DNA from 4 places in the Bradyrhizobium sp. CCGUVB23 genome. Region 4 is predicted to be linked to each of the others. Evidence: riboswitches for the same ligand, from Rfam matches in the RefSeq annotation. Region 4 holds a riboswitch; each other region holds the start of a gene.
What was found. Region 4 has a riboswitch for cobalamin ahead of NLN62_RS49750 (ribonucleoside-diphosphate reductase subunit alpha). Riboswitches for the same ligand answer to the same signal wherever they lie in the genome.
Positions count from the first base shown of each region.

Region 1: it holds a riboswitch for cobalamin, as region 4 does, so the genes downstream of both, NLN62_RS46925 (DUF1636 domain-containing protein) here and NLN62_RS49750 (ribonucleoside-diphosphate reductase subunit alpha) in region 4, are expected to answer to the same signal.
Region 2: it holds a riboswitch for cobalamin, as region 4 does, so the genes downstream of both, NLN62_RS46860 (energy-coupling factor ABC transporter permease) here and NLN62_RS49750 (ribonucleoside-diphosphate reductase subunit alpha) in region 4, are expected to answer to the same signal.
Region 3: it holds a riboswitch for cobalamin, as region 4 does, so the genes downstream of both, metE (5-methyltetrahydropteroyltriglutamate--homocysteine S-methyltransferase) here and NLN62_RS49750 (ribonucleoside-diphosphate reductase subunit alpha) in region 4, are expected to answer to the same signal.

Region 1 covers NZ_JANADQ010000001.1:9,963,323-9,971,005, reverse strand. The annotation lists gene cobD (threonine-phosphate decarboxylase CobD) at 1-698, shown strand, start outside; gene NLN62_RS46935 (cobyric acid synthase) at 702-2,150, opposite strand; gene cobO (cob(I)yrinic acid a,c-diamide adenosyltransferase) at 2,158-2,793, opposite strand; cobalamin riboswitch at 2,834-3,053, shown strand; gene NLN62_RS46925 (DUF1636 domain-containing protein) at 3,147-3,521, shown strand; gene cobW (cobalamin biosynthesis protein CobW) at 3,518-4,567, shown strand; gene cobN (cobaltochelatase subunit CobN) at 4,567-7,683, shown strand, end outside.
Region 2 covers NZ_JANADQ010000001.1:9,951,598-9,959,280, reverse strand. The annotation lists gene NLN62_RS46890 (cobalt-precorrin-6A reductase) at 1-66, opposite strand, end outside; gene cbiE (precorrin-6y C5,15-methyltransferase (decarboxylating) subunit CbiE) at 65-1,243, shown strand; gene NLN62_RS46880 (cobalamin biosynthesis protein) at 1,240-1,608, shown strand; gene cobM (precorrin-4 C(11)-methyltransferase) at 1,605-2,387, shown strand; gene NLN62_RS46870 (cobyrinate a,c-diamide synthase) at 2,387-3,697, shown strand; gene cobA (uroporphyrinogen-III C-methyltransferase) at 3,694-4,422, shown strand; cobalamin riboswitch at 4,471-4,691, shown strand; gene NLN62_RS46860 (energy-coupling factor ABC transporter permease) at 4,728-5,405, shown strand; gene cobF (precorrin-6A synthase (deacetylating)) at 5,451-6,200, shown strand; gene cobT (nicotinate-nucleotide--dimethylbenzimidazole phosphoribosyltransferase) at 6,236-7,294, shown strand; gene NLN62_RS46845 (histidine phosphatase family protein) at 7,301-7,683, opposite strand, start outside.
Region 3 covers NZ_JANADQ010000001.1:1,922,381-1,930,063, forward strand. The annotation lists gene NLN62_RS08955 (carbohydrate porin) at 1-614, opposite strand, end outside; gene NLN62_RS08960 (TauD/TfdA family dioxygenase) at 1,638-2,567, opposite strand; cobalamin riboswitch at 3,105-3,331, shown strand; gene metE (5-methyltetrahydropteroyltriglutamate--homocysteine S-methyltransferase) at 3,435-5,765, shown strand; gene NLN62_RS08970 (MFS transporter) at 6,084-7,406, opposite strand; gene NLN62_RS08975 (3-keto-5-aminohexanoate cleavage protein) at 7,630-7,683, opposite strand, start outside.
Region 4 covers NZ_JANADQ010000002.1:345,461-353,143, forward strand. The annotation lists partial or broken gene NLN62_RS49740 (transposase) at 369-941, shown strand; gene NLN62_RS49745 (ribonucleotide-diphosphate reductase subunit beta) at 1,590-2,663, opposite strand; gene NLN62_RS49750 (ribonucleoside-diphosphate reductase subunit alpha) at 2,654-4,582, opposite strand; cobalamin riboswitch at 4,683-4,899, opposite strand; gene NLN62_RS49755 (LexA family transcriptional regulator) at 5,162-5,443, opposite strand; gene NLN62_RS49760 (IS630 family transposase) at 5,482-6,612, shown strand; gene NLN62_RS49765 (transposase) at 6,625-6,909, opposite strand; gene NLN62_RS49770 (glycosyltransferase family 4 protein) at 7,057-7,683, opposite strand, start outside.

The DNA.
Region 1 (7,683 bases), on a different contig from region 4:
GCCGCGCGCGCATTCTCGCGCCGACCTACAACGAATACGGCGGGGTGTTGTCCGCCGCGGGCTGGGACGTTGCCGAGGTCTCAGGTCTCGACGCGCTCGCGGGCGCCGATCTTGCCGTCGTCGTCAATCCCAACAATCCCGACGGCCGGCGCCACGGCAAGGCCGATCTGCTTGCCCTCTTGCCGCGCGTCGGCCGCCTCGTGATTGATGAGAGTTTTGCCGATGCGCTGCCTGAGCTGTCGCTCGCGCCAGAGGCGGGGCAGGACGGTCTTCTGATCCTGCGCTCATTCGGCAAGTTCTACGGGCTGGCCGGCTTGCGCCTTGGCTTTGTGCTCGGCGCGGACGCGGACATTGCCGCGCTCTCGGCGATGGCGGGACCGTGGCCGGTCTCGGGCGCTGCGATCGCCGTCGGTCGGCGCGCGCTGCTTGATCGCGAATGGGCCAGCGCAACGACGGCACGGCTCGGCCACGACTGCCTGCGGCTCGACGCCGAGGCGACGGCGCAAGGATGGCGGCTGGTCGGGGGCACGCCGCTGTTCCGGCTCTACGATGTCGGTGATGCGCTTGCTGCCCAGGACAAGCTCGCGCGCGGCCGGATCTGGTCACGCGTCTTCAGCCAGCAGCCGGGATGGTTGCGTCTGGGGCTGCCGGGTGATGAGGCGGAATGGTCGCGCCTCGTCGCCGCGCTTGCGGGCTGACGCTCAGCGCGCCAGCGCGAGCAGGCCTTCGACATCAAGATGCGTCTCGATGTGATCGGCGAGCGCGTCGAGCGCGCTCTCGACCCGTGCCTGATAGGGTTGATCGGCTGAGGGAATGTCGAGCTGCGCAAGGAACGCTTTGCGAAAATGATCCGACGTGAACAGGCCATGCAGATAGCTGCCGTGCACACGCCCATCGCCGGAAATCGCTCCTTCCGGTGCGCCATCAAGCATGGCGAAGGGGCGCGCGCGATCCGGCCCATCGGTGCGGCCGATGTGGATTTCATACGCGTCGATCGGCGCGCTCGTCGCCGCATGTCGTGCAACCACGCGGGTGAGCGTCTTCTGCGGCGACATCACGGTGGTCACATCGAGAAGGCCGAGGCCGGCCGTCTCTCCGGCCGCGCCCTCGATGCCATCAGGGTCATCCACGCTGCGCCCGAGCATCTGGTAGCCGCCGCACACACCGAGCACGTGACCGCCGCGGCGGTGATGTGCGAGGAGATCGATGTCCCAGCCTTGCGCACGCAAGAACGCGAGGTCGCCCCGCGTCGATTTCGAGCCGGGAATGATGACGAGCTGCGCGTCGCCGGGGATCGCTTCGCCCGGGCGGACCATCACGAGGTCGACGTTGGGCTCGAGCTTGAGCGGGTCGAGATCGTCGAAATTGGCGATCCGCGACAGCGCCAGGAACGCGATCTTGCACTGACCGGGCTTTCGCGCGTCGCCCAATCCCAGTGCATCCTCGGCCGGCAATTCGCCGGCGCGCGCGAACCAGGGCAGCACACCAAAACCGCGCCAGGATGTCTTGGTTTCGATCAGCCGATAGCCATCGTCGAACAGCGTGGGATCGCCGCGGAACTTGTTGATGACAAACCCGCAGATCATCGCGGCATCGTGAGGATCGATCACGGTCTTGATGCCGACGAGCTGCGCGATGACGCCGCCGCGATCGATGTCGCCAATCAGCACGACCGGGACATCGGCCTTGCGGGCGAAGCCCATATTGGCGATGTCGGCCTTGCGCAAATTGACCTCGGCCGGGCTGCCGGCGCCTTCGACCAGAACGAGATCGGCCCGCGCCTTCAGCCGTTCGAAACTCTCGAGCACGGCACCCATCAGCGAAGGTTTCATCGCCGCGTAGTCGCGGGCGCGTGCCGTCGCGATGCGCTTGCCCTGCACGATGATTTGCGCGCCGACATCGGTCTCGGGCTTGAGCAGCACGGGATTCATGTCGGTGTGCGGCTCGACGCCGGCGGCGAGTGCCTGGAGCGCCTGCGCGCGGCCGATTTCGCCGCCGTCGACGGTGACGGCCGCATTGTTCGACATGTTCTGCGGCTTGAAGGGGAGCACGCGCAGGCCCCGGCGCTTTGCGGCACGCGCAAGGCCCGCAACGACGAGCGACTTGCCGACGTCCGAGCCCGCTCCCTGGATCATCAATGCGCGCGCCATCGACGTCTCAGAACTCGACGCCGGCTTGCGCCTTGATGCCGGAGCGGAACGGATGTTTCACCAGCGTCATCTCGGTGACGAGGTCGGCGATCTCGATCAGCTCGTCCTTGGCGTTGCGCCCGGTGAGGACGACATGCGTCAGCGGCGGCTTCTGCGTTTTCAGGAAGTCGACGACCTCGCCGATGTCGAGATAGTCGTAGCGCAGCGCGATGTTGATCTCGTCGAGCACCACCATGCGCAGGCGTTCATCGGAGATCAGCTCCTTGGCCTTCTCCCAGCCGGCGCGCGCGGCTGCGATGTCGCGGGCGCGATCCTGCGTCTCCCAGGTAAAGCCTTCGCCCATCGCATGGAACTGGCAGAGATTGCCGAAATGCCCGGTGAGCAGGCGCCGCTCGCCGGTATCCCAGGCGCCCTTGATGAACTGGACCACCGCGCAAGGCATGCCGTGCGCGACACAGCGAACGATCATGCCGAAGGCGGAGGACGATTTGCCCTTGCCCGCGCCGGTATGGACGATGATCAGCCCCTTTTCGCCGCTCTTGGTCGCCATGATCTTGTCGCGGGCGACCTTCTTCTTCGCCATTTTCGCGGCGTGCCGGGCATCGGTTTGCTCCACCGCTGGGGTATCCGGTTCAGGCGTCATCTGAAATGGTCCTTCGGCTTGACAAGTGGCGGCCATGGGCAAATGGTGGGCCGGCGTTGGTTCCTGTCCTACGACAGGCGAAGAGGGAATGCGATAGGGCTCGAATCGGCAAGATTCGTGTTCGAAAAGCAGCCGCCCCCGCGACCGTGACCGGAGAGATGCCCGAAGCCACTGATCCCATGGGATCGGGAAGGCGGGGATCGAAGGGATAAAACCCTGCTCCGCAAGCCGGGAGACCTGCCAGCGCGAATGTTTTGGACCGGCGGACGGGGTGTTCCGCGACGGGGAAGCGGACCCTCTCATCGAGCGGTTCGTGCGCCTCATCGCCTCCCGCAGATATCCTGGAAGGGGCGATGGCCGTCACACTTCACGTTTGCATCACCTGCCGCGCCGGCCAGACGCTGGGCGAAGGCGAAACCACGCCCGGCGCGCGGCTTCATGCCGCGATCCTCGACGCCGGCGTACCCGCGGGCGTCAACCTGGTTCCCGTCGAATGCCTGTCGGCCTGTAGCCAGGGCTGTTCGGTGGCGCTCAGCGCGCCCGGTCGATGGTCCTATGTCTATGGCCGCCTGTCGGATGCCAATGCGAGCGACGTGATCGCAGGCGCTTCGGCTTACGCCGCTGCACCCGACGGCATCGTGCCATGGCGCAGCCGTCCCGAAATCTTTCGCAAGCAATCGCTTGCCCGCATTCCCCCCATCGCCGTCGTGCCGGAGGCCGCCGAATGAACACGCTCGCAAAAGTTCCGGTCACGGTCGTCACGGGCTTTCTGGGATCAGGCAAGACGACGCTGATCCAGCATCTGATCACCAATGCCAACGGCAAAAAGCTCGCGGTGCTCGTCAACGAGTTCGGCAGTGAAGGCGTCGACGGCGAGATCCTGAAATCCTGCGCGGATGCCAATTGTCCGGAGGAGAACATCGTCGAGCTCGCCAATGGCTGCATCTGCTGCACCGTGGCCGACGATTTCATTCCGGCGATGGAGCAACTGCTCGCGCGCCGGGTGAGGCCGGACCACATCCTGATCGAAACGTCGGGGCTGGCCCTGCCGAAGCCGCTGCTGAAAGCGTTCGACTGGCCGGAGATCCGCTCGCGGATCACGGTCGATGGCGTGATCGCGCTGGCGGATGCCGAGGCGGTCGCGGCCGGCCGCTTCGCGCCGGACCCGGATGCTGTTGAGGCACAGCGTGCGGCCGACGCGAATCTCGATCACGAGACGCCGCTGTCGGAGGTGTTCGAGGACCAGATCGCCTGCGCCGATATCGTGCTGCTCACCAAGGCTGACCTTGCGGGCGCGGAAGGGCTCGAAGCGGCGAAGGCGGTGATATCCGCCGAGATGCCGCGTCCGGTGCCGATGCTCCCCGTGGTCGACGGCGCGGTCGATCTGCGCGTGATCCTCGGCCTGGAAGCCGCGGCCGAAGATGACCTCGCCGCGCGCCCATCCCATCACGATGGCGAGGACGAGCACGAACACAACGATTTCAACTCCGTCGTGATCGATCTGCCTGAGGTCGTCGACGTCGAGGCGCTGATCGCCTCGGTGCAGCGGCTGGCGCGTGAGCAGAACGTGCTGCGCGCAAAAGGCTATATCGCGGTCAAGGGCAAGCCGATGCGGTTGTTGCTGCAATCGGTTGGCGAGCGGGTGCGGCACCAGTTCGATCAGCCCTGGGGCCTGCGTCCCCGGCAATCCAGGCTGGTCGTGATCGGCGAGCACGGCGATATCGACGAGGCCGCGATCAAGGCAGGGCTTGGAATGTCAGGGCTTGGCATCTGATGCACGTCGTCTTCCGCGAGAGCCGTGGTCTGGAGGAGACCGCGACGCCAAGGGACATCGGCCAGGATCCGGCCGATCTCGTGGTGCTCTCGTTCTCGGACTCGGATCTCGCCGCGTTCGCGGCTGGCTGGCGGCGCGGCCGCGAAAACCTGCCGTCGCTGCGGCTCGCCAATCTGGCCGAGCTGCGTCATCCGCTGTCGGTCGACACCTATATCGAGCGGACGCTGTCGCAAGCGCGCGGCATTCTGGTGCGCCTGATCGGCGGCGAGTCCTATTGGGCCTACGGGCTCGCGGCGCTCCAGCAACTGGCGAAGGAGCGCGGCATCGCGCTTGCCGTGTTGCCGGCGGATGGCCGCGATGATGAACGGCTGGATGCGTTCTCGACCTTGCCGGTCTCGACGCTCAGGCGGCTGAAAGTGCTCTGCGACAAGGGCGGACCGGTCGCTGCACAAGCCGCGATCGCCCAGCTTGCGCTGGCCTCGGGTCTCTATGCCGGGCCAGTGGTTGGAGAGATCGAGGTTCCCGAGATTGGTTTCTACGAGCCGAGGCGCGGTGTTGTCGCGTCGCTGCCTGATCCCGATGAAGAACCTCGTGCGCTCGTTACCTTTTACCGCTCTTATCTCACGGCCGCCGATACTGCCCCGGTCGATGCGCTAATCGCAATGCTCCGCGAGAGGGGCTTTGATGCCTGGGGGTTGTTCGTGACCTCACTAAAGGCGCCGGGCGTGGCCGATTGGCTGCGCGCGCACTTTGCGCAGCATCCGCCCGCCGCTATCGTCAATGCGACCGCGTTCTCCGCCGTTGGCGACGACGGCACGACGCCGTTCGATGCCGCATCGTGTCCTGTGTTCCAGGTCGCGCTCTCCACGGCAAGGCGCGAGGACTGGGCTGACTCTCTGCGCGGGCTCTCGCCGGGCGATCTGGCGATGCATGTCGTGCTCCCGGAGGTCGACGGCCGCGTGTTCGCGGGCGTGGTGAGCTTCAAGTCGGCTGGCGAGCGCGATCCTGACTTGCAGTTTGCGCACCTGGCGCATCGGCCGGATGACGAGCGTGTCGCCGCCGTCGTTGCGCGCGTGGTGGCCTGGCAGAAGCTCGCGCAGGAGCCGGCGGGCGAGAAGCGGCTGGCGATCGTGCTTTCCAACTATCCCGGTCGACCGCACCAGATTGCCCACGCGGTCGGGCTCGATGCGCTCGCCTCCGTTGAAGTGCTGCTCGCCGATCTCGGCAAGGTCGGCTTTGACGTCGAACCGCTGAGTGCGCTCGGCGATGTCTTGCTGAAGCAAGACTTGACGTGGAGTGTCGCCGACTATCGAGCCACGCTCTCCCGCCTTCCGGGGGCATTGCAGGATGACCTCGAGCGCGCCTGGGGAGCGCCAGAGGACGATCCGAACTGTCGTGGCGGCAAATTTCATTTCGCGGCGATCAAAAGCGGCAAGACGATCATCGCGGTGCAGCCGGAGCGCGGTGAGGTCAGTCACCGTGATGCCGACTATCACGATCTTTCGCGCACGCCGCGCCATGCCTATGTCGCATTTTATCTCTGGCTGCGGCAGCAGGGCTTCGCCGCCGTCGTGCACATGGGCGCGCATGGCACGCTGGAATGGCTGCCGGGGAAATCCGTGGCGCTGTCGTCATCCTGCTGGCCCCAGGCGCTGGTCGGCGATCTGCCTGTCATCTATCCCTTCATCGTCAACGATCCCGGCGAGGCGGCGCAGGCCAAGCGGCGCACGGGCGCGGTCACGATCGGCCATCTGCCGCCGCCACTGGCGAAGTCCGCGGTGCCGGAGGCCTTGCGCCGGCTCGAGCAACTGCTGGACGAATATTCGACCGCTGACGGTCTTGATCCCGCCCGCCGGCAACGCCTGATCGCCGAGATCCGCGACGAGGCACGCGCCGCCGGCCTCGACGCCGATCTCGGTCTTGCCGCGTCGGCTGCGCCGGCCGAAGCAATTCCGCGCATCGATCGCTTCGTCTGCGATCTCAAGGAAAGCCAGTTCGGCGACGGCCTGCATGTGTTCGGTCGTGGAACTTGTGGCGAAGCAGAGAGGGACGCGCTCATCGCGGCCTTGTCCGGCCGGCGCGTCGCGCCGGGGCCTGCGGGCTCGCCCTATCGCGGGCGCCACGACGTGCTGCCGACCGGGCGCAATCTGTTCGCCGTCGATCCCCGCGCCGTGCCGACTCCGTCGGCTCATGCGCAAGGCATCAAGCTTGCGGAAGAACTGTTGCGTCGTCACTTGCAGGATCATGGCGAGTGGCCGAAGGGACTCGTGGTCGATCTCTGGGGCTCCGCGACCATGCGTACCGCCGGTGAAGAGTTCGCCATGGCGCTGCATCTCGCCGGCCTCGCGCCGCGCTGGGATCATGCCTCGGGGCGCGTGACCGGCTATGACATTATCGCGCCGGCCGAGCTCGGCCGTCCCCGCATCGACGTCACGCTGCGCGTGTCCGGCTTGTTCCGCGACGTCTTCGCGGGCCTCGCGCAATTGTTCGAGGCGGCCAGCGAGGCGCTCTCGACGCGCGACGACGAGGGTGACGAAAATCCCTATCGCACACGCGCCGCACGCGTGTTCGGACCGCGTCCCGGACAGTATGGCGTCGGCCTGTCCTCGATACCGGATGTCTTCACCGAGGACTCACGTGCGGCGGCTGGCGAGGCCTGGCTATCGGCGTCATCCTGGTCGTTGTCATCAGAGGGCGAGATGCGGCAGAATCGCGCCGGCATCGAGACGAGGCTCGCCGCTGCCGACGCCTTCGTCCATGTGCAGGATCTGCCCGAGACAGACCTGCTGCTCGCCGCCGACTATGCCGCGCATGAGGCAGGCGTTGCGGCTGCGGCGGCCAAGTTAGGTGCTGCCGCGCCATCGCTCTATCACCTCGATGCGACGCGGCCCGACCAGCCGCAGGCGCGCGCGCTGACGGAAGAGATCTCGCGGGTCGTCCGCGCCCGCGCCGCCAATCCCGACTGGATCGCCGGCATGATGCGCCACGGTTTTCGTGGCGCGGCGGAGATCACAGCGACGCTCGAGCACATGGCTGCATTCGCCCATCTTGCCGGTGCCGTGCCGCCGCATCTGTTCGATCTCTACTATGATGCGACACTCGGCAATGACGAGGTT
Region 2 (7,683 bases), on a different contig from region 4:
GCGCGCGATTTCCGCGGCAAGCGCGTTCGCATCACTCGTTCCGCCCAGAATGAGGGCGCGCGTCATGGCTGATCCCTGGCTGACCATCATCGGTATCGGCGAAGATGGCCTTGCCGGCCTCTCCGAGGCAAGCCGAAAGGCGCTTGCCAGGGCCGAGACCGTGTTCGGCGGCGAGCGCCATCTTGCGCTGGCAGGCATAACCGATCGCGGCCGCCCGTGGCCAGTGCCGTTCGATGCAGATGTCGTGCTGGATTGCCGCGGCCGGCCCACCGCGGTGCTTGCGTCCGGCGATCCGTTCTGGCACGGCGCCGGCGCCAGCCTCGCCGAGAGGCTGGAAGCGGGCGAGTGGATCGCGCATTCCGCGCCTTCGACGTTCTCGCTGGCTGCGGCGAGATTGGGCTGGCGAGTCGAATCTTGCATATGCGTTGCGCTCCATGCCGCGCCGTTCGAGCGTCTGGTGCCACATCTGGCAGATGGTGCGCGGATCATCTGCCTCGTGCGCGACGGCAAGGCGGCCAGCGATCTCGCGAGCTGGTTGACGGAGCGAGGCTGGGGCGCGTCGGCGTTCCGGACCCTCTCAGCGCTCGGCGGGCAGCGCGAGCGTATCAGGTCGCACCAAGCGGACGCCTATGCAGCCGAGCCTGGCGACCTGGTCGCGGTCGCGCTGGAGGCGAGGGGACCGAATGGGATTCCCCGCAGCTCCGGCCTTGCGGACGATCTCTTCCTGCATGACGGTCAGATCACCAAGCGGCCGATACGTGCGCTGGCTTTGTCCGCGCTGGCGCCGCGTCCGGGCGAACGCCTCTGGGACATCGGGGCGGGCTCGGGTTCGATCTCGGTGGAATGGGCCTTGTGCGGCGGCGCGGCGATTGCGATCGAGGCGCGCGAGGATCGTGCCGCGAACCTCCGCAGCAATGCCGCGGCTTTCGGACTGGCGCATCGGATCGCCGTGATCGTAGGAGCTGCGCCCGGCGCAACGGCGGGCCTTGAGACGCCCGACGCCGTGTTCATCGGCGGCGGCCTCGATGCCGCGATGTTCGATGCTATCTGGTCGCAGATTGCGCAGGGCACGCGGCTGGTTGCTCATGCCGTGACGCTGGAGACGGAAACGTTGCTGGTGGAGCTGAACCAGCGCCATGGCGGCGAATTGATGCGGGTCGAGATTGCGCATGCGGGCCCGTTGGGACGCTATCGATCCTGGGACGCGGCGCGGCCGGTCGTGCAATGGAGCGTGGCGCGATGAAGGTCGCTGGGCTCGGCTTCAAGCACGACGTTACCCTTGCTGCGCTGCGCGAGGCACTTCTCGCCGCGGGCGGCGTGGAAGGTCTCGCGGCTGTTGCAACAGTCAGCGACAAGGCGGACAGCCCGGCGCTGAAGTTGCTGGCGGGCGAATTCGACGTGCCGATCAAGGCCATTTCCGCCGACATGCTCGCCGGCATCGCGACGCCGACGCAGTCAAAACTCATCCAGGAAAAGTTCGGCACTGGATCGGTGGCGGAAGCCGTCGCGCTTGCGGCCGCCGGCCGTGGCGCGCGACTGATTGCGACGCGCGTGGTTTCGCAGGACCGGACCGCGACCGCGGCGATTGCGGAGGGAGACGGCGAATGACCGTGCATTTCATTGGGGCGGGGCCGGGCGCCGCCGATCTCCTCACCTTGCGTGGGCGTGATCTGATCGCGGCCTCGCCGGTGTGCCTCTATGCGGGCTCGCTCGTGCCAGAAGGCGTTCTGGCGCACTGCCCGAAGGGCGCGCGGATCGTCAACACGGCGCCGCTGTCGCTCGACGAGATCATCGCCGAGATCGCCAACGCGCATGGAGAAGGCAAGGATGTCGCGCGGCTACATTCGGGCGACCTCTCGGTCTGGTCGGCGATGGGCGAGCAATTGCGCCGCCTGCGCGCGCTCGGCATTCCCTTCACCGTCACACCGGGTGTGCCGTCCTTCGCGGCGGCCGCCGCTGCGCTGGAGGCCGAGCTGACGCTGCCGGGGCTTGCGCAATCGGTGGTGCTGACGCGGACACCGGGACGCGCGAGCGCGATGCCAGATGGCGAGAAGCTTGCTGCGTTCGCCGCGACCGGCGCGGTGCTCGCGATCCATCTCTCGATTCATCTGCTCGACAAGGTGATCGCCGAGTTGACGCCGCACTATGGCGCGGACTGTCCGGTGGCGATCGTCTGGCGCGCGAGCTGGCCGGACCAGCGCATCGTCCGCGCTACGCTCGCCACGCTCGATGCGGCCGTCGGCGCCGAGCTCGAACGTACCGCGCTCATCCTGGTCGGCAAAACACTCGGCTCGGAGGAGTTCTCCGAGAGCCGTCTTTACGCCGCCGACTACGATCGCCGCTACCGGCCGGTCGGACCGGCGCCGCGCTTTCCGGAGGCATCGTGATGGCGGCAGGTCTCGTCATTTCCGCGCCGGCTTCCGGCGTCGGCAAGACGACGCTGACGCTGGCGCTCGCACGCGCCTATCGCGATCGCGGCCTCAAGGTGCAGTGCTTCAAGAGCGGCCCTGACTACATCGATCCCGCCTTTCACGCGGCGGCCACGGGACGCGCCTCCGTCAACATCGACAGCTGGGCGATGGATCGTGCGAGCATCGAACATCTCGTCAGCCGCGGCGCGAACGCCGATCTCATACTGGCCGAGGGCTCAATGGGCCTGTTCGACGGCGTTGCCGCGCGGGGCGTCTCGGGTACGGGCGCCACCGCCGACATCGCGGAGATGATGGGCTGGCCCGTGCTGCTGGTGATTGATCCGTCAGGCCAGGCGCAGACGGCAGCTGCAATTGCGACCGGCTTGCGGGATTTCCGCAGCGGTGTACGCCTTGCCGGCGTCGTGCTCAACCGCGTCGCGAGCCCTAGGCATGAGGATCTCGTGCGGCGTGCGTTGAACGATGCCGGCATTGCGGTGTTCGGCGCGTTGCCGCGCCATGCCGAGATCAGCCTGCCGAAGCGGCATCTCGGCCTGGTGCAAGCCGAAGAGCAGGCGGAGATCGGAACCCTGATCGATGAAGCGGCGCGCTTTGTCAGTGAGCACGTCGATCTGGACGCTGTGCGGCGGGCGGCGTCGGCATGGTCGGCGCAACCAGCCACGATTGGGCTCAACGTCACGCCGCCGGGCCAGCTCATCGCGCTGGCGCGCGACGCCGCGTTTTCATTCGTCTATCCGCATATGCTCGAGGCCTGGCGCGCCGCCGGTGCGGAGATCCTCCCGTTCTCGCCGCTCGCCGATGAGGGACCCGATGCAAGCGCCGATGTGTGCTGGCTGCCCGGCGGTTATCCCGAACTGCATGCCGGCCAGCTCGCAGTGAATGCGCGCTTTCGCGAGCGCATGCGCGACTTCGCCGAGACGCGGCCGGTCCATGGCGAATGCGGCGGCTACATGGTGATGGGCGCGGCCCTGACCGATGCCGACGGCGCGCGGCACGAGATGCTTGGCCTCCTGGGCCTGGAGACGAGCTTTGCCAAGCGTCGCATGCATCTCGGCTATCGTCTTGCCGAGCTCGCGGCACCAATGCCGGGACGTCAGCCGGGCGCGCGCCTGCGCGGTCATGAATTCCATTATTCGACGATTCTCGCGCAGCCTGATGTACCGCTTGCGATCGTGCGTGACGCGACAGGCGCTGTTGTCGCGGAGACAGGATCGCGGCGCGGGCATGCGACGGGTACTTTCTTTCACCTGATTGCGGAGGACCGGTGAGCGGCTTCGTCTCCTTCATCTCCGCCGGTCCCGGCGATCCCGAGCTTTTGACGCTCAAGGGCGCCGCGCGGCTGCGCGGGGCCGACGTCATCCTCTATGACGATCTCGCGTCCGGCGCGATCCTCGAGCTTGCCCGGCCCGGGGCCAATCTGGTGGCGGTCGGAAAACGCGCTGGCCGGCCCTCGACCAAGCAGCAGCACGTCAACCGCCTGCTGGTCGATTATGCGGCGACCGGTGCGCGCGTGGTGCGGCTGAAATCCGGCGATGCCGGCATCTTCGGCCGGCTCGAGGAGGAGATCGAGACGCTTCGGGCGTCGGGGATCGGCTACGAGATCGTGCCCGGCGTCACCTCGGCCTGCGTCGCGGCGGCTCAAGCCGGCATCCCCCTGACCCGGCGAAACACCGCGCGCCGGGTGCAGTTCGTGACCGGGGCCGACGTGACCGGACAGTTGCCGCAAAATCTGAACTGGGCGGCGCTGGCCGACCCGGACGCGACGACGGTGGTCTATATGGGCCGGCGCACGTTTCCGGATCTGGCCGCAAAGCTGATCGCGCATGGTCTTTCGCCGGAAACGCCAGCGCTGTTTGCGGAATCCCTGGGCCGCGTCGATGAGCGGCTCGTCCGGACCACGATCGCAAGGCTCGCCGAAGAGCTCACGCAGGCCGCGCCCGCGACCACGGCCGCCGTCATCCTGTTTGGCGCATTGGCGGGAGAATCTTCGTGATGATGCCCGTGGCCGCCGTTCGACCCTTGACGCCCGGCTTGCGAAAGGGGCACACAAGAGGGGCATGGTGCTCGATGCGGCGCAAAGCGCCGGAGCATAATCGGGAATGGGGGTGGGCGGACCCAGTTGCGGCGCCCCAAACCCCAGCCGCCCCCGCGACTGTAAGCGGTGAGGGGCTCCGATCCGCCACTGGGCCGCAAGGCCCGGGAAGGCCGGAGATCCCCTTCGATCCGCGAGCCAGGAGACCGGCCCTGCACGTTTGGACGCCAAGGCCGTCGGGTGTGACGGCAGGAAGGACTTGAACCATGCATATCGAACCCGGAATCGTGACGGGCGCCAAGCTCGTGTTGAGTTACGCAACCGGCATCGCCGCGGGCGGCGTTGCGCTGAAGCTCGCGGCCGAGACCGTGCGCGAGCAGGGCATCAGCTCGTTCGCGGTGCGGACGGCTGCGACGACCGCGCTGGTCTTCACCTTCTTCGAGATCCTGCCGCACTTCCCGGTCGGGGTCTCCGAGGTGCACTTCATCCTCGGCTCGACCCTGTTCCTGCTGTTCGGTGCGGCACCGGCAGCCCTTGGTCTCTCGCTTGGCCTCCTGCTGCAAGGCCTGTTCTTCGTGCCTACTGACCTGCCGCAATATGGCATGAACGTCACCACGCTCTTGGTGCCTCTGTTCGCCATCCAGGCGCTCGCGACCCGCATCATTCCCCGCAACACGGCCTATGTCGACCTGCAGTATCGTCAGGCGCTGGCGCTCTCGACGGCGTATCAGTCGGGCATCATCGCCTGGGTTGCGTTCTGGGCCATCTACGGTTCGGGCTTCGGCGCGACCAACCTCGCCAACATCGCGACCTTTGCCGCGTCCTATGCGCTGGTCATCGTGATCGAGCCGCTCGCCGATCTCGCGGTGCTGGCGCTGGCAAAGTCGCTGCGCGGCGTCACCGCGCCCGGTCTCGTCACCCCGCGCCTGCACAACGCGGCGTAGAGATGATTTGAAGGGCGGCCGTCATAGCCGCCCTTCACACTCGTGATGCTCACACTTTCCCTGATAGGTATCGGTTGCGGCGATCCCGAGCAGCTCACGCTCGCCGCGATCCGTGCCATCAACGCGGCCAATCTCGTTCTGATCCCGCGCAAGGGAGCGCAGAAGTCCGATCTCGCCGACCTGCGGCGGACGATTTGTGCCGATGTACTCACCAACAAAGAGACGCGGATCGCGGAGTTCGACTTGCCGGTGCGTAACGCGGGCGAGGCTGATTACTGCAGGGGCGTCGACGACTGGCACGATGCGGTCGCGGCAGCCTGGTCGCGGGAGATTGCGCAGCATCTCGGACGCGAGGGCCGAGTCGCGCTGCTGATCTGGGGCGATCCCTCGCTCTATGACTCCTCTTTGCGGATCGCGCGACGGCTTGATCCTTTGCCCGCGATCGAAGTCATCCCCGGCATCACCTCGATCCAGGCGCTGTGCGCGGCGCATGCGCTGCCGCTGAACGATATCGGCGAGCCTTTTCTGGTCACGACAGGGCGGCGACTGCGCGAAGGCGGCTGGCCTGACGGCACCGGCACCGTGGTGGTGATGCTAGACGGCGCCACGGCATTTCAGTCGCTCGATCCGCAAGGCCTGCTGATCTGGTGGGGCGCCTATCTCGGCATGCCCGATCAGATCGTCATGTCGGGTGCATTGGCCGAGATCGGTCCCCGCATCGTCGCGGCACGGCAGGAGGCGCGCGAACGGCACGGCTGGATCATGGACAGCTACATTCTCAAACGCAGAGCGTGACGCGACCGCGGTCGCGTGAACGGAGGCAGGACGACATGCTCCCCAATTGGGTCTACGAGAAATGCCCTGATATCTCGACCGCGCATCGCGAGGCGGCGATGGCGCGGCAGGCGCAACTGACCAAGCCGACCGGCGCGCTCGGACGGCTCGAGCAGGTCGCGATCGACCTCGCGGGCCTGCAGGAAACGGAGCAGCCGAGGGCCGCTCGCGTGCCGATCATCGTGTTTGCCGGCGATCACGGCATCGTCGACCAGGGTGTCTCCGCCTATCCGCAGGAAGTCACGATCGCGATGATGTCGAACTTCGCCGCGGGCGGCGCTGCGATCTCGGTGCTGGCGCGCGAACTGGGCTCAAGTCTCGAGGTCGTCGATGCCGGCTCGCTGGCGCAGTCGGAAGTCGCGGGGATCGTCGCGGACAAGCCGCGCTGCGGCACCCGCGATTTCAGCGTGGAAGCTGCGCTGGAGCCGGCGGAGCTCGCGTTTGCGTTTGAATGCGGACAGCGCGCGGTGGCGCGTGCGGCGGCGAAGCAGCCAGACCTTCTGATCCTCGGCGAGATGGGTATCGGCAACACCACGACATCGGCGGCGATCGCAGCGAGCCTGCTTGGCGTGAGCGCCGACGAAATCGCGGGCAGCGGCACCGGTGTCGATGCGGCAGGGCGTGCACGCAAGGCGCGCGTGATCGACGCTGCGCTTGCGCGGCATGGCCTGACGAATTCGAGTGCATCGCCGGAGCAAGTGCTCCGCACGGTCGGCGGCCTCGAAATTGCGGCGATCTGCGGCGCCATCATCGCGGCCGCGCAGCGGCGCGTTCCAACCTTGATCGACGGCTTCATCGTCTCAGTCGCTGCGCTGGCGGCCGCGCGGCTTAATCCGTCATGTCAGCCGTTCCTGCTGCCGTCGCATCAGTCGGCAGAGCAGGGGCATCGCCTCGTGCTTCGTGCGCTGAACGTTCAGCCGCTGGTTAGCCTTGATCTCAGGCTCGGGGAGGGATCGGGCGCGGCGATCGCGCTGCCGCTGGTGCGGCTCGCCTGCGCCCTGCACAATGGCATGGCAACGTTCGCGCAGGCCAATGTTCCGGATCGTCCGGCCTAATAGGGCTCAAGCGATCGACTGGTTGACCGAGACGACGCGCCAGCCGTTCGCCAGCCGGTCGATGCGGGTGAGCGAGAGCGGATCAATCGCAAAGCGCAAGGCCGCTTGTGGGGCGAGGTCGAGCGCGATGCACAGCGCGGCGCGGATCGTGCCGGAATGGACGATGAGGATTGCTGATCCTCTTTCGATGCGGTGGAGGCCTTCGCGGGTTCTGGCGATTTGATCTTCAAAGCTTTCGCCGCCAGGGGGCTTTGAGCCCGCCGGGTCGGCCCAGAATCTTGCATAGGCGTCGCCGCCCGCAGCGGCGAGTTCATCGTGACGTCGTCCGGTCCATTCGCCAAAATCCTGCTCGCTGAAGGCGGGCACGAGGATCGGATCAAGCCCGAGTG
Region 3 (7,683 bases), on a different contig from region 4:
AAGATGATCTGACCATCGGGAATCCCAAGGCGGCTGAGATCGTACGTCACGATCATGAAGTTTAGGGTATTAAACGTCGGGTTCTGGCCGACATATAACTGATCGCGGATGGTGCTTCTCGCTGCATCCGGCAGTTGATTGACTACGAAGGTATTTACTGTCCCGCCGACATAGCCGATCCCGACCTCTCCCAGCGCAGATCTAACGCCGCCGTAATCCTGATCTATCGTATCGGCCGGCCCGGGAATATTGAGCCACATACCTTTTTCCTGGAGGTGCGCGAACTTTGAAAAGGGCGCGGTCTTCTTCTGAGTTCCATTCTTCCTAAGCAGAGCCGCACCGTCGGATTTTGGCGCAAGCAAATTCGTATTCTGTGCGGGCGCCGCGTTAGTGATGAGACGCCCGGCTCGTTGGAACCGGCCGCTTCGGGATTTGATAGCCGCAAGGTTTTTCTTTTGAATTCTTTCCGGCGCAATCTCACTCGAAGTGTCGTTTTTGGGGCTAGGCTCATTGGCAGCTTCTGCTCCCGCCGCTCCCCCGACGGTACTCGCCGCGAGAGACAGTGCAACAGCAAACCATCGCTGCGCGCTCGCTTCATGAACTTTCGTCTTCACGCGTGAGCCGCGAGACAAGGAAACTGACGAGCCCGAAGCCACGAGACCTTTGACGCCTGAGTGCTCGACGATCGCGCAAGACAGTTTGCTATCGGCTTCCATGAAACGAGAGAGATTGCGATAGAAGTAGACCCCATAGCCGCAGATGACGAGACAGCAGATTCATCAGGCCCGTCGCTGCGGCCAGATCCATATTGCATCCCGACTTCCTTGACGTGAGAGGCACCACTTTCGTTGACGCACAATTGCCATGTGCCCGCCAGCTGCATCAATTGCCAAGGTTGGTAGGTGACCGGGCGCAAGGCGCTGCTTAGCGATTCGCGTGCTCATTCCAACGGACAGCGCGATCGATTGGATACTCGCTTCTCCAGGGCATTAGCGCCGAGAGGTGGATGTAAAAATCATTTCAGGACGTTGGCTCGTTTAAAGACACCGAGACGCGCAAAGCACGCTCTTGGCGTCGTCGCCACGAAGTCGTCGGATCGTCTGCTGGGGGAGGTTGGCTTTCCCGCTCATAGTGTGCTTCGCAAAGACATGGGATAGACCACCGCGGAAGCGCTTGCAGAGCGGCAGGCCAGTTTTGCTGACGCGCAATAAATTTGCGCGGATCGACGACAACCTTCAATCTACTGAATAGCTATGGATTGGGTCGCCCAAGACGAACGAAACGTGCTGACTCTGGTTCAGAAGACGTGGGGCTCGGCAAATGTCGGGGTCAATACGCGTGAGAAAACCGATCGAGAGACGCGCAGGAAACCTAAAGGAGGGCATTCTTTCGAAAGAAGATCGCCTGTGCTGACGCGACATAACTCACGTTCCGCCTCTTGCGGTTCATTCATTTGCAGGTTTACTCAGCTCCAACAAACTCGATGCAGCCTCTCCGGGAATCCATGCCGCTGGCACGATGGCTTTCAATGACATCGTTCAATGCGATGGCGAACCGAGCTGAAGAATGCTGCATACAGGGATGGATGACAAAGGCAGAGTTTGCATCGCCGGACCGCGGTCAATCCTTTGGACCGGCTAGGCGACCTCCGGGGCCGGCTCTTTTGCTGTCTTGATGCGCGTTACGCTGCTCTGACCATCGATGCTGACGGGTACCTCGCCCGCGACGGTGGCGCGACGAACGACCCGATGCTGATCGCCGTAATCGTTCACCGCGTAGTGTTGTGTGGCGCGATTGTCCCACATCGCCACATCACCTTCCTTCCAACTCCAGCGCACGGTGTTTTCGAGCGCAGTGATATGAGACTGAAACAGATCAAACAGCTTCTGGCCGTCGTATTTCGGGATGCCAACAAAACGTTGCACCAGGGCGCCGAGGAGCAGCGTGCGTTCGCCGGTCTCGGGGTGGACGCGCACGACTGGATGTTCAGTCTGATAGATCGTTTTGGTGAAGACTTCGTCCAAGTGCTTCTTGTCGAGCTCGCTGGCGCGGGGCATTATCGCGTAGTCGAAGGCGTTGCTGTGAACGGCCCAGAGCTTGTCCGCAAGCCGTTGCAGCGGCGGTGCCAGGTCGAGGTAGGCTGTGACGGTGTTTGACCAGACCGTATCGCCACCGAACGGTGGCATCACAACGCCACGCAGCACCGCGATCTTAGGGTAGCCATCGACGAAGGTCCCATCGGTGTGCCACAAGTCGGCCCGGCTGCCGGCGCGGACCGAATCAAGCTCGATAATCGACGCCGTCCCCTTAATGGCACCGAGCGTCGGATGACATGCCGGACTTCCGAAACGAAGAGCAAAGCGCTCCTGCTCGGCGTCGTCGAGATGACCCTGGTCGCGAAAGAAGATCACCTTGTTCTCGAGCAGCAGCTCGTTGATTGCGGCGATCGTCTGGTCCGGCAAATCGCCCGACAGCTTGATGTTTCGGATTTCCGCTCCGATGCGCGCTGCGCGTTTGACGATGTCGGCGCGAGGAATGACATTGTCCGACAAGCCCGTTGCACTCATAGCGGAACTCTCCAAATTCGCGGCTTGTTCGCTAGACCAGCTGTTCAGCTGCGATAGGAGCTGTCGAGCGCCAAATTGCTGGACCGCATAGCGGGATCCGCCAAACTCCACTGGCGACGGTGACGAGCCACCCTCGTGCGCTCTTTACGGGGTCTGCGACAGGTGAGGAGGCCTACGTGAAGGTCTTTCATCCATGATTGACCGATCTGCCGGTTCGATCAATTGCTAAGATTGGTAGTTGACCGGGGCACAAAGGTTTAGACTTCGCTGGATGATCGATGCAGAAATTGCCGCCCAGTGCCGAACGAACAAGAAACTCATGGTGTTGGATAAGGACATGAGAACGCTCGAGATCGGACAGGGCGGCCAAGCCGATCGACAACAATGGCCGTCGGGGCGCTGGTCAAAATTTGGTTTTTGCACCCCATCGTCAGGCTGTTCGTTTGGAGTGACCTCCATTGTTGAGGCCGTATTCGCGGCAGCATGCCGCAGAAAAGGTGGTCCTCCTTCGAGGTTGACGTACGGCCTCGGTTGCAGATAAATCGAAGGCGTCGAGGTTCTCCAGGTCTCGCTTCGATCTGGAGCTAAGAGGGAAGCCGGTGCGCTCACGATCCGTTCAGGATTGAAGCAATGCCGGCGCTGCCCCCGCAACTGTAAGCGGCGAGTCCGCATCCACACGTGTCACTGAAGCAGATGCTTCGGGAAGGCCGGATGCAGGCGATGACCCGCGAGCCAGGAGACCTGCCCCGACAACATAAACGTCCACGGGCGGGGTGTCCGGTGGTACGCCAAGCAGCAGGCGCTTTCGCGGCCCCTCCTGCCCGCGTCCGCCATGGCCTTTGCCCCCACCATAATGGGGTTAATGCTATGTCTCTTCTCTCACTTCCTGTCGCAACTCTCGGTATGCCACGTATCGGGCCACGCCGCGAACTCAAGTTGGCACTCGAAGGCTATTGGGCCGGCAAGATCAGCAGCCGGCAGCTTCTTGAAGCTGCGGCCGGTCTTCGTGTCGCCAATTGGGCGCGTCAGCACTCGCTCGGCGTCACCGTCATCCCGTCAAATGACTTTTCACTCTATGATCAGGTTCTCGATACCAGCGTCATGGTGGGCGCCATTCCCGAGGCGTATGGCTGGGAGGTAGGTCCGGTCCCGCTGAAGACCTATTTCGCCATGGCGCGCGGCTCTCAAGGCGGGGAGCATGAAGCAAGTAGCAGTCACCGCAATGACGCCGGCGGGTCCGCCGCGCAGGAGATGACCAAGTGGTTCGATACCAACTACCATTACATGGTGCCCGAATTCCATAAAGGTCAGATCTTCAGGCTCTCCTGCCGAAAGCCGATCGAGGAATATGAGGAGGCGAAAGCCCTTGGCTATCAAACGCGTCCCGTTCTGGTAGGACCGGTCACCTTCCTGAAGCTCGGCAAGAGCGCTGATCCGGCGTTTGATCCGATCTCGCTGCTCGATAGTCTCCTGCCCGTCTATGTCGAGGTTCTCAAGGAGCTGGCGAAACGCGGAGCCGAGTGGGTCCAGCTTGACGAGCCGTGCCTGGTGCTTGATCTCGACGAGACAACGCGGAATGCGCTTCAGCGTGCTTATGGGTGTGTCGCCAATGAGGTACCTGCCATCAAGATCATGCTGGCCACCTATTTCGGAGCGATCGGCGACAACCTGGCGACCGCTCTGAAGCTACCTGTGGCTGGACTGCACGTCGATCTTATCCGAGCTCCCCAACAATTGAGCCAGATTGAATGCGGCGCCCGCGCGGACCTCGTGGTTTCGCTCGGCGTCATCGATGGCCGCAACGTGTGGCGTTCTGACCTATCGGCACTGATCGAGCGGTTCAAACCCGTCATTGCAAAGTTCGGCAGGGATCGCGTGCAGCTCGCACCCTCCTGCTCGCTCCTGCATGTCCCAATCGATCTTGAGCTCGAGACCGATCTCGATCCGGACGTGAAGAGCTGGCTTGCCTTCTCGGTGCAGAAGATCGGCGAGCTCACGGTCATCGCGAAGGCGCTCGCAGGCGAGGCGAGTGTCGCAGCCGCGCTGACCGCATCCGATCTAGCGGCGACGGCGCGCGAGACCTCCCCGAAAATCCACGACGCGATCGTTGCACAGAGAATGGCGGCGATCGACGACGCCATGCGCCGCCGTACCAGCGCTTTTGCCAACCGCGCAGAGGTCCAGCGCAAGCGCTTTGGTCTGCCGGCCTTTCCGACGACGACGATCGGCTCGTTCCCGCAGACCGCCGACGTTCGCAACGCTCGCGCTGCTCATGCCAAAGGAAAACTGACGGACGCGCAATACGAGCAATTCCTCAAGGCGGAGACGGCCCGTACGGTGCAGTGGCAGGAAGACATCGGCCTCGACGTGCTCGTGCATGGCGAATTCGAGCGCAACGACATGGTGCAGTATTTCGGCGAGCAGCTCTCCGGCTTCGTGTTTACCCAACACGGCTGGGTGCAGTCCTACGGCTCGCGCTACGTTCGCCCGCCGGTTCTGTTCGGCGATGTCTCGCGACCGAAGCCCATGACTGTCGAATGGTGGCGCTACGCGCAATCGCTGACCAAGAAACCGATGAAAGCAATGCTCACCGGGCCGGTGACGATCCTGAACTGGTCATTCGTCCGCGATGACCTACCGCGCAGCAAGACCTGCCGCCAGATCGCGCTTGCGATCCGCGACGAGGTCGGCGACCTCGAAAAGGCCGGCGCGACCATGATCCAGATCGACGAGGCCGCGCTACGCGAAGGCTTGCCCCTGCGCCGATCCGACTGGAAGGCCTATCTCGACTGGGCTGTGGAAAGCTTCCACATCTGCTCCTCCGGCGTCGCAGATGCGACGCAGATCCACACCCACATGTGCTATTCGGAGTTCAACGCCATCATCGGTGCAATTGCAGCGATGGACGCAGATGTCATCTCGATCGAGACGTCGCGTTCTAAGATGGAGCTGCTTGATGCGTTCACGGCCTTCAAATACCCGAACGACATCGGCCCCGGCGTCTATGACATCCACTCGCCGCGCGTTCCCGAAGCCACTGAGATCGGAGATCTCATCGCCTTGGCCCGCCAACGCCTGTCGGACTCGCAGCTCTGGATCAATCCTGATTGCGGCCTGAAGACCCGCAAATGGGAGGAAGTCCGCCCGGCGCTCGTCAACATGGTCGCGGCGGCGCGCGAACTTCGCAAGGCTTCTTGATGCAAGCGCGAGCTCGGTAGTTAGAGTTGCGTTCATTTGGCGGAGCGCCGATCCGTTTCTGGATCAAATGCACTCGCTTCAATGGAGGAACTCCGACAAATTGCAGTTCCGCCGAGCGAGCCGGTCGCGCCCGTTGCAGCCTCGCTGGGTCGCTTGGCAGCGAGATGCGCGGGCGCGGCCAATTGCATCTGCCAGGAGTCCGGTGAGGACCGTTTCAGACGACGTGAGAAGCAGCAGCGATTTCCAATCAGTCGTTCAGCAGACGCTACGACTGCGGCTTCACGATTGGTTGGAGGGGCCTCTCCTCAGGTGGTCCGCTCAGAAAGAAACGTCATCACCATAGGTAACCACCGGCCTAAGGCTGCCGGCGATGCCGGTTGCAACAACCAGGATGAATGCCATTGCGATCATACCGATATCAAAGGATCCCGTCGCATCCCTAAGAACGCCAACCATGTACGGGCCGACGAAGGCGCCAAAGGCACCAATGGAATTGATGAATGCGATGCCTCCAGCAGCAGCAGCGCCGGTAAGGAAACTCTGCGGCATCGTGTAGAGGATCGTCCGCGCGGAGATCGTGCCGATCAGAGCAAGCGTCATGCATGTGAGGGCCGACACGAGCGAGGTGAGCATCACCGAAACGACAAGTCCGGTCGCGCCAAGCATCAATGCGGCGATCAGGTTGTAGATCCTGTACCCCTTACGATCGACAAGGCGCGCCCAGAACAACATGCCTATCGTGACAAAGAGATAGGGCACGGCCGAGAGCCAACCGACCTGCGTGTTGTTCAAGTTGTGGCTCTTTAGCATCAGGGGGAGCCAGACGCCGATCCCATAAGAACCGATCGTGAATGCGAAAGTGATGCCCGTCAACATGAGCACGCGGACGTCCTTCATCGCGGCCCAGAGATCCTTCTTGACCTTCTTGTCCTTCTCCGTTGCGAGCTCGTTCAGCAACGCATCACGCTCGGTGGGCGTCAGCCACGAGGCCCTGTCCGGCGTGTCGGCAAGCAGGACGAGGCATAGAACCCCGAGCAGGCAGGCCGGAAGGCCTTCGATCAAAAACATCCACTGCCAGCCGGCCAGTCTCCACACTCCGTCCATTTCTAATAGCAAAGCCGAGACTGGATTGCCGATCAACGCTGACAGCGGTGTTGCAGCCATGAACCAGGCAAGAACGCCCGTTCGGGTTCGCGCCGGAAACCAAATTGAGATGTACCAAATGACGCCGGGGAAGAAGCCTGCTTCAAACACGCCCAGAAGGAAGCGGATCACGTAGAAACTGTATGGTCCAACGGCGAATGCCGTCGCCGCGGCTGCAAGGCCCCAGGTCATCATAATGCGGGCGAGCCAGCGGCGCGCGCCGAAACGATACATCATCATGTTGCTGGGGACTTCCAGCACGCAGTAACCAAAGAAGAGGATCCCCGCCCCCCAGCCGAATTGTGAGGCGCTCAAGCCGATGGCTTCGTTCATCTGCAGCGCAGCGATGCCGACGCTGGTCCGGTCAAGGTTGTTGAAGAGATAGGCAAGACCCAAAAGTGGCACCAACCGCCGCGTGTTTTTGGCAACAGCGCTCGCGACCAGGTTAGAGCTCGCCTCATGGTTGCTATGACATTGGGCAGCAACGGATACTACCACTCGTTCTGCTCCTACAAATGACGCCGACGTCACGCCTTTTTCGAGGACCGAAGCTGCGCGGCGATACCAGGCTGAAACTCGAGGGTCTTTGCCACAGGTTGCCGATCGCTCATTTTCAAAGATCAACAACACTTTGCACGATTGACGCTCATGCTCAGGACCTGTCGAGAGCCGGTCATCGGATCAACGAGTCATCTTCCGATTGGGAACTGTCGATACCGGACTATTTGCGTGGCGCAAGCCCGAGCATCGTGCGCGCTTCCACTGCGGTGGCGGG
Region 4 (7,683 bases):
ACGTCGACTGACAACTGATTGTGTGCTGGGAGGACCGTGCGCTGCGCAGATGAGATCTTGACCTAGCGCCTGCGCTCCCCCACCCTGAAATTAGCCAAGCACCGTCATTGACCCGATCTCGTCTTGGGAAAATTGCCATGCAAAATCCGCCGCTCGATCCGGATGTCAATGATGCAGCGCCAACGGACTCGATCCTGACGCCCTACGACCAAGAACACGCTGTCACCTATATGCGCCTTCTGGACGCAGATGCAGAGGACGCCGACTGGCGAGAAGTTGCAAAGGTCGTGTTGCACATTGATTCCGAACATGAACCGGAGCGTGCCCGCCGCGCGTATGAAACCCATCTCGCTCGTGCCAAGTGGGTGGACAAACTCGAGGCGGTCGCCGACCGTGGCTACTTCGACGGAGAGGAGATATTAGCCTGCAAAGAGGCTGGCGTTGCAGTTACGTTGCCCAAGCCCATGACGTCGAACGCCAAGGCGGAGGGCCGGTTCGGCAAACAGGACTTCGCCTACCTGCCTGATGAGGACGTCTACCGCTGCCCATCCGGCCAGCTGCTGCCCTATCACTACACCAACATCGAGCATGGAATGACACTGCGCCGGTACTGGTCGACAGCGGCGTGCCGAGGCTGCGCGATCAAGAGCCAATGTACGCCGTCCAAGGAGCGCCGCATCACGCGCTGGGAGCATGAGCATGTGGTCGAGGAGGTCCAGAGACGGCTCGATTCCGATCCCGACGCCATGCGGACGCGGCGCGAGACGGTCGAGCATCCCTTCGGCACGATCAAAGCCCGTATGGGTGCGACCCACTTCCTGATGAAGCGCCTACGGAATGTCGCCGCTGAGATGGCGCTGCATGTTCTGGCCTATAACCTCACGCGGGTGATGAACATCGTCGGCAAACCGAGCCTGATCGCAGCAATCCGCGCCGCCTGAAGGCCGGAAAGTGCGTCCAAAAGGCAATACCGCATCGCGATACCCACTTCGGCCGGTCATTGGACGATCCGACGCGAGAACATCAGCCGCCTGCAATGATTGGCGACTACGGCCGCGTGCCGACCTATCCGTTTGCACACAACCAAGACCCATAGGAGAAGTCGACGAGCTTGGCAAAAGCTCACAAGACAACGCTTCGGAAATGTAACCGGCCGGCTGTGGACCTGCGCGCGACGATCGCCCATTCGGCAGCCGCGATCCGTCCTTCCAGGGACATCTCGACTTCATGGCCTTACGGCGTCCAACCTTGCAGGCCGAATGACACTTTTAAGCCGTCCGTGCGTCCCCCGCAGGACTACTCGGCCGCGCGGCTCAAAGCGCAGCTTCATGGAGATTATGACCAGTGAACAGGCTTTCGAGAACGCTGTTGCGGTGCTCCGAGAATGGTCTGAGGTTCAGACTGAAATGAGCGTCGCACTTGCCACCATCGCGGAGATTGAAGCGAGAAGGACGCGTTCAGAACAGTCGATCTCTTCATCGGTTGGCTCCGACGATCACTCAAAGAGGCCTGCAGCTAATACCGGAAATGAATCGGCAGGGATTCCCAAAGCGGCACGATCCGGATTCAGGGGACAAGGATCGGATTATCTATATACGGCCGAAGGCCTCCCACACCCCGTCTTCGCCGTCCCAGCTGCCGCGGCTCGCTGCCTTGGAGTACTCCGTGGCGCGCTGCTCGAAAAAATTTGCGTGCTCGATGCCATTGAGACTCTCGACAAGCCACGGCAGCGGATGCGCCTTGACTTGGATGAAGCTGCTCTCCTTAGCCTCGAAGAATCCGAAGACCGGAGCAATCCGGAGCTGGGTCAGTCGCCAGTCGGCGACATAGCGGACGTAGGCGTGGATCTGCTCAGGGCACATGCCCTCGATCTTGCCTAGACCAAAGGCGAGATCGACGAAGCTCTCCTCCAGCTTCACCATGGTCTTGGCGACGTCGACAACGTCGTCGCGGACGGTGCGCGTCACCGCCCCGGTTTCGCGGTGCCATTCATGAAACAGCTTAATGATCCCCTCGCAGTGCAGACTCTCGTCGCGCACTGACCAGCTTATTATTTGTCCCATGCCGTTCATCTTATTGTGGCGCGGGAAGTTGAGCAGCATGGCGAAGCTCGCGAACAACGCCATACCTTCGGTGAAGGCTCCGAACATCGCCAGGGTGCGAGCAACATCGGCCACGGTGTCAACGCCGAACTCGTGCATGTAGTCCGCCTTGGCGCGCATCTCCGCATAGCCGCGGAACGCCTCGAACTCGGTATTGGGCATGCCGAGTGTCTTGAGCAGTAGAGCATATGCGTCGATGTGGACCGTCTCCATGTTGGTAAAGGCCGCCATCATCATCTGAACGGTGAGCGGCTGAAAGATCGGAATGTAGCGCTTGAGATAGTTGTCACCGACCTCAATGTCCGATTGGGTGAAGAAACGGAAAATCTGGGTGAGCAGCGCGCGCTCGTTGGCGGTGACGCGGTCCGACGCCCAATCCTTCAGGTCGGCCCCGAGCGGCACTTCCTCGCCCATCCAGTGGGTCTGCTGCTGGCGCTTCCAGAACTCGTAAGCCCAGGCGTAGCGATCGACGTCATAGCTGCCGGTCGAGTCGAGAAGGCCGACGCGCCCTTTGCCGATCAGAGTGCGAGGATCGACGGACGAGAGATCAATCACTGACATGCGAGGCACTCCTCATAGTCCGTGCGCTGCAGCGGCGCGGCCTTGTCGAAGTCGGCAATCTTGCCGGCGAACGCCGCGCGCGAGATCGATTTTGATCGGCAGTAGTAGAGGCTCTTCACCCCGCGCTTCCAAGCCGTCCAGTGCAACATGTGGAGGTCCCACTTATCCACGTCGGCCGGCAGATAGAGGTTGATCGACTGGCTCTGGCAGATGAACGCGGCGCGGTCGGCGGCAAGCTCGACGATCCAGCGCTGGTCGATCTCGAATGCGGTGCGAAAGATCGCTTTCTCGTGCTCCGATAGGATGTCGAGATGGGCGACCGACCCCTCGTGCGCAATGATCGACTGCCAGGTCGCCAACGTGTCGGCGCACTTGGCGGTCAGCACCTTGGCGAGATGCGGATTACGCACCGAGATGGCCCCGGACAACGTCTTGTGGGTGTAGATGTTGGCCGGGATCGGCTCAGTGCAAGCGCTGGTGCCGCCGCAGATGATGCTTATCGAGGCGGTCGGCGCGATCGCGATCTTGTGGCTGAAGCGCGCCATCACGCCGCATTCCTGCGCATCCGGGCACGGGCCACGCTCGCGAGCGAGCGCGACGGATGCCGCGTCGGCATCGCGACGGATTTTTCGGAACATGCTGAGATTGAACGACTTGGCCAGGACGCTCTCCATCGGAATGCCCCTGGCCTGGAGAAACGAGTGGAAGCCCATCACGCCGAGGCCGACGGAGCGCTCGCGCAGGGCGGCGTAGCGGGCACGCTCCATGCCGTCCGGCGCCACCGTGATGAAGTGGGTGAGCACGTTGTCGAGGAAGCGCAAGACGTCCTCGACAAAGCCCGGCTTTTCCTTCCACTGGTCCCAGGTCTCGAGGTTGAGCGACGACAGACAGCACACCGCGGTGCGCTCCTCATCGCGATGATCGATGCCGGTCGGCAACGTAATCTCGCTGCAAAGGTTGGAGGTCGAGACCTTGAGGCCGAGCTCGCGCTGGTGCTTGGGGAGCGCGCGGTTCACGGTGTCGATGAACAAGAGATAGGGCTCGCCGGTCTGCAGCCGGTTCTCAAGGATGCGTTGCCACAGCTGCCGGGCGTCGATGTCGCGGACGACCTCGTTGGTCTTCGGGCTGCGCAGAGCGAACGCGGTGCCGGCGCCCACGGCACGCATGAACTCGTCGGTGACGTTGATGCCGTGATGCAGGTTGAGGCTCTTGCGGTTGAAGTCGCCGGATGCCTTGCGGATCTCGAGGAACTCCTCGATCTCGGGATGGTGTATATCGAGATAGACCGCCGCCGAGCCGCGCCGCAACGAGCCCTGGCTGATCGCCAGCGTCAGGCCATCCATAACATGGATGAACGGAATGATGCCTGAAGTGACGCCGCCCTTCACCTTTTCGCCGATCGAGCGAACATTGCCCCAGTAGGTGCCGATGCCGCCGCCGTTGGAGGCAAGCCAGACGTTCTCGTTCCAGGTGCCGACGATGCCTTCGAGCGAATCCGACACCGAGTTAAGGAAGCACGAGATCGGTAGGCCGCGCGTGGTGCCTCCGTTGGAGAGCACTGGTGTGGCCGGCATGAACCACAGCCGAGACATCGCATCATAGAGACGTTGGGCATGCGCAACATCGTCCGCGAAGGCGCAAGCCACCCGCGCGAACATATCCTGGAGGCTTTCGCCGGGGAGCAGATAACGGTCGGTCAGCGTCAGCTTGCCGAACGACGTCAGCAGGTCGTTGCGCGACCGATCGAGCGTGAGGTCGGACGGCTTTGGCGATGGCGCGAGCGGCCAAGGCAGCGGAGCTGGCGATGGCGTCGGCAAGAGGCACAGCTCAAGCGCGATAGGCTTTGCCTGCGCTGGGGGCCGCACACTCGGCAGCTCAACGAGATGACCATGCTGATCGAAATCGTAAGACGGCGACATCGGCAACCCCGCGATGTTTGGGGGCTGGGGCCGCGCGGACGACTTGCGAGACCGGGCAACTGTCCCCGGTTGCAAGCGCCTCATCGGGCACCCCGCCCGAGGACGTTCGTTCTGTCGCGGCAGGTCTCCTGGCTCGCGGGTCGCTGCGGGCTGTCGGCCTTCCCAGGCGCTGTCGCGCCAGTGACCATGATGACAACCTGCTCGCCGCTTACAGTTGCGGGGGCAGCCTCGGAGTAGCCGTTGCCGGCGCACCGGGTTCCCTCTTAGCTTCCATCCAACGAAATCTGGACTGGAAGACCGTGACATACTACATATAGCGGAACTCGCCGAGATTCGTCAAGCCTTATGGGATGAGGCACTTCAGGGTTTTAAGACGCCGAGCGTAGTTGTAGCGACCAAGAAGGAATAGCGATCGTTCTTCTGTCTCGAGTACTTGCAAAGGTTCTTTTGAAGCCTGATCCAGTAAACATCCCCCGGCCATTGCCGTCAAACTGAGAGGCGAGCGCTGTCAAGGTTTAACTGCTGGTCGCTCCGCTTGAGCGAGACGCGATCCATATGCATGTGGCGACTAGTGGTTCATCACAGTGATTTTGACGTTTTGATGCCGAGCCATTGGAGGATGGGCAAGTTTTCGGGTGGCAAGAGGATCTCGATGCTTCGTGCGACGCCAGGCTTGCGACGAATGAACCCGTTGCGTTCGAGGGTGACGATCATCTGGTGAACTGACGGTGGGCTGACGCGGAAGTGGCGCTGGATGTCGGCCTCGGCGGGCGGCTGTCCGAACATGTACGAATAGGTATGGATGAAAGCGAGATAGTGCCCCTGCTTCTCGGTGAAGTGCACGCCTGATTTTTGACTCATAGCTGGATTCGTCCCGGCCTCCGACAAGGAGGCGAAGCATGAATGTACGTTATCGGGTGGAATTGAGCCAAGTCGAGCGGGACGAACTGACGGCGATGCTCGGCGGCGGCAAGCATGCCGCCCGCAAACTCAAACGGGCTCAGATTTTGCTGGCGGCCGATGGGGACAGTTCTGACGCAGAGATTGCCCGAACCGTCCGGGTCAGCCTCTCCACTGTCGGCCGGACCAAGCGCCGCTTCGTGGAAGGCAATCTGGAGCGGGCCTTGAGCGAGGAGCCGCGTCCGGGCGCAGAGCGCAAGCTGACCGGCAAAGAGGAGGCCCTGCTGGTGGCGACCGCATGTGCCAAGCCGCCAGCTGGCCGCAAACGCTGGACGCTGACACTGCTGGCCGACACGATGGTCAAGCTCACCGATCACGACAGCCTGTCGGGCGAAACCGTGCGCCGCCGGCTCACCGAGAACGATCTCAAGCCCTGGCGCAGGGACATGTGGTGCATTCCCCAGGTCGACGGCGAGTACGTCGCCCGCATGGAGGACGTGCTCGATCTCTACGCCGAGGCGCCGGATCCCGAGCGGCCGCTGCTTTGCTTCGACGAGACCCCCGTCCAGCTGATCGGCGAGGTGCGCCAGCCGATCCCGGCCCAACCGGGACAGCGCGAGCGATACGATTACGAGTACCGCCGCAACGGCACCGTCAATCTCTTCGTCACCTTCGATCCGCATCGCGGCTGGCGCAACGTCCAGGTCACCGAGCGCCGCGCCGCCGTAGACTACGCCCACTGCATGCGTGAGCTCGTCGACGTCCATTATCCCGATGCCGCCTGCATCCGGGTCGTGCAGGATAATCTGTCGATCCATACCGCCGGCGCGCTATATCAGGCATTTGCGCCTGCCGAGGCCCGTCGCATCCTGCGCCGCCTCGAGTTCCACTATACCCCGAAACACGCCAGCTGGCTTAATATGGTCGAGTGCGAGATCAGCGTGCTGCAGCGCCAGTGTCTCGGCCGTCGTATCGACGATCCCAAAAGGCTCCGAAAAGAGATCGCAGCATGGCAACGGCAGCGAAACAAAGTCCGAGACCGCATCAAATGGATGTTCACAACCGACAAAGCCCGCGCCAAACTCGGTCGCGCCTATCCGGTTGCTCCCAAAGAGTCAAAACCACAGTGATGAACCACTAGCTCAGGCGGCGAGCAGCACAATCTGCGCTCCCTTGACCAGAACTGCATCATGTCGACGCGCTCTCTTCTCGACCTCCAGTTCGTGGGCCGCCTCGCCATCCCGACCAGCGCCCGCGTCGAACGTCCGAACCGCTTGATCCTGAAGCTGTTTCTTCCAGGCATAAATCTGATTCACATGCACCTGGTAGCGCTGCGCCAGATCCGTCACCGTTGATTGTTCTCGCAGCGCCTCCAAGGCGATCTTTACCTTCAGCGCCGCATCGATTGTCCGTCTCGTCTTCTTCATGGTCCGCTCCGTTTATCAAAACGGAACGGCATCCGCACCACCTGAGCCGCCGGTCCAAAATCCGGAGTCCACTTCAGGAAATCAGGGGGCTGCCACTATACGCCACGAGAGATATCATCTCAGTGACCTGCGGCTCATTCCGCGGGCTTAAGTCACTCCCTTGTTGCCACTCCGCGCAGGCATTGGTGCGTAATGGCGCTGGGATGACGCGAACTCTCGTCCTGAGTCCAGAAGGCGGCGCATTCGCGGGACGCACACTTGCGCCGCGTCATAGTGCTCGACGACGTGGTGGCGGGCGCTCTGGCGCAGCCCGGCGAAGTTGGTCGGCTGCTCCAGGGCTTCAATAACCCGTCCGGCAAGCTCGTCCACTGCGAAAAATGGGACAAGCAAACCGTTCTTGCCGGAGCTGATGATTTCCCGCACGGGTGCCGTGTCAGAGCCGATCACTAGACACCCCGTACTCATCGCTTCCAACATCGACCAGGACAGCACGAAGGGATAGGTAAAATAGACGTGGGCAGATGACACCTGAAGGGCTGCAATAAAGGTTTCATACGAGACGCCGCCCATGAAATGCACACGGGACAAGTCGAGGCGATCACGCACCTCATCAAGGAACGTTGATTTCCAGGTTGTACCCGTCGGGGGGGGTAGCCCGTAGGACACGCCATTCCTGCCGATGATGATGACTTGCGCGTTCGGCCGGCGCCTCAGGATCTCCGGCAGCGCCCGCATAAAGATATGGTAGCCCCTCAGCGGCTCTAGATTGCGCGC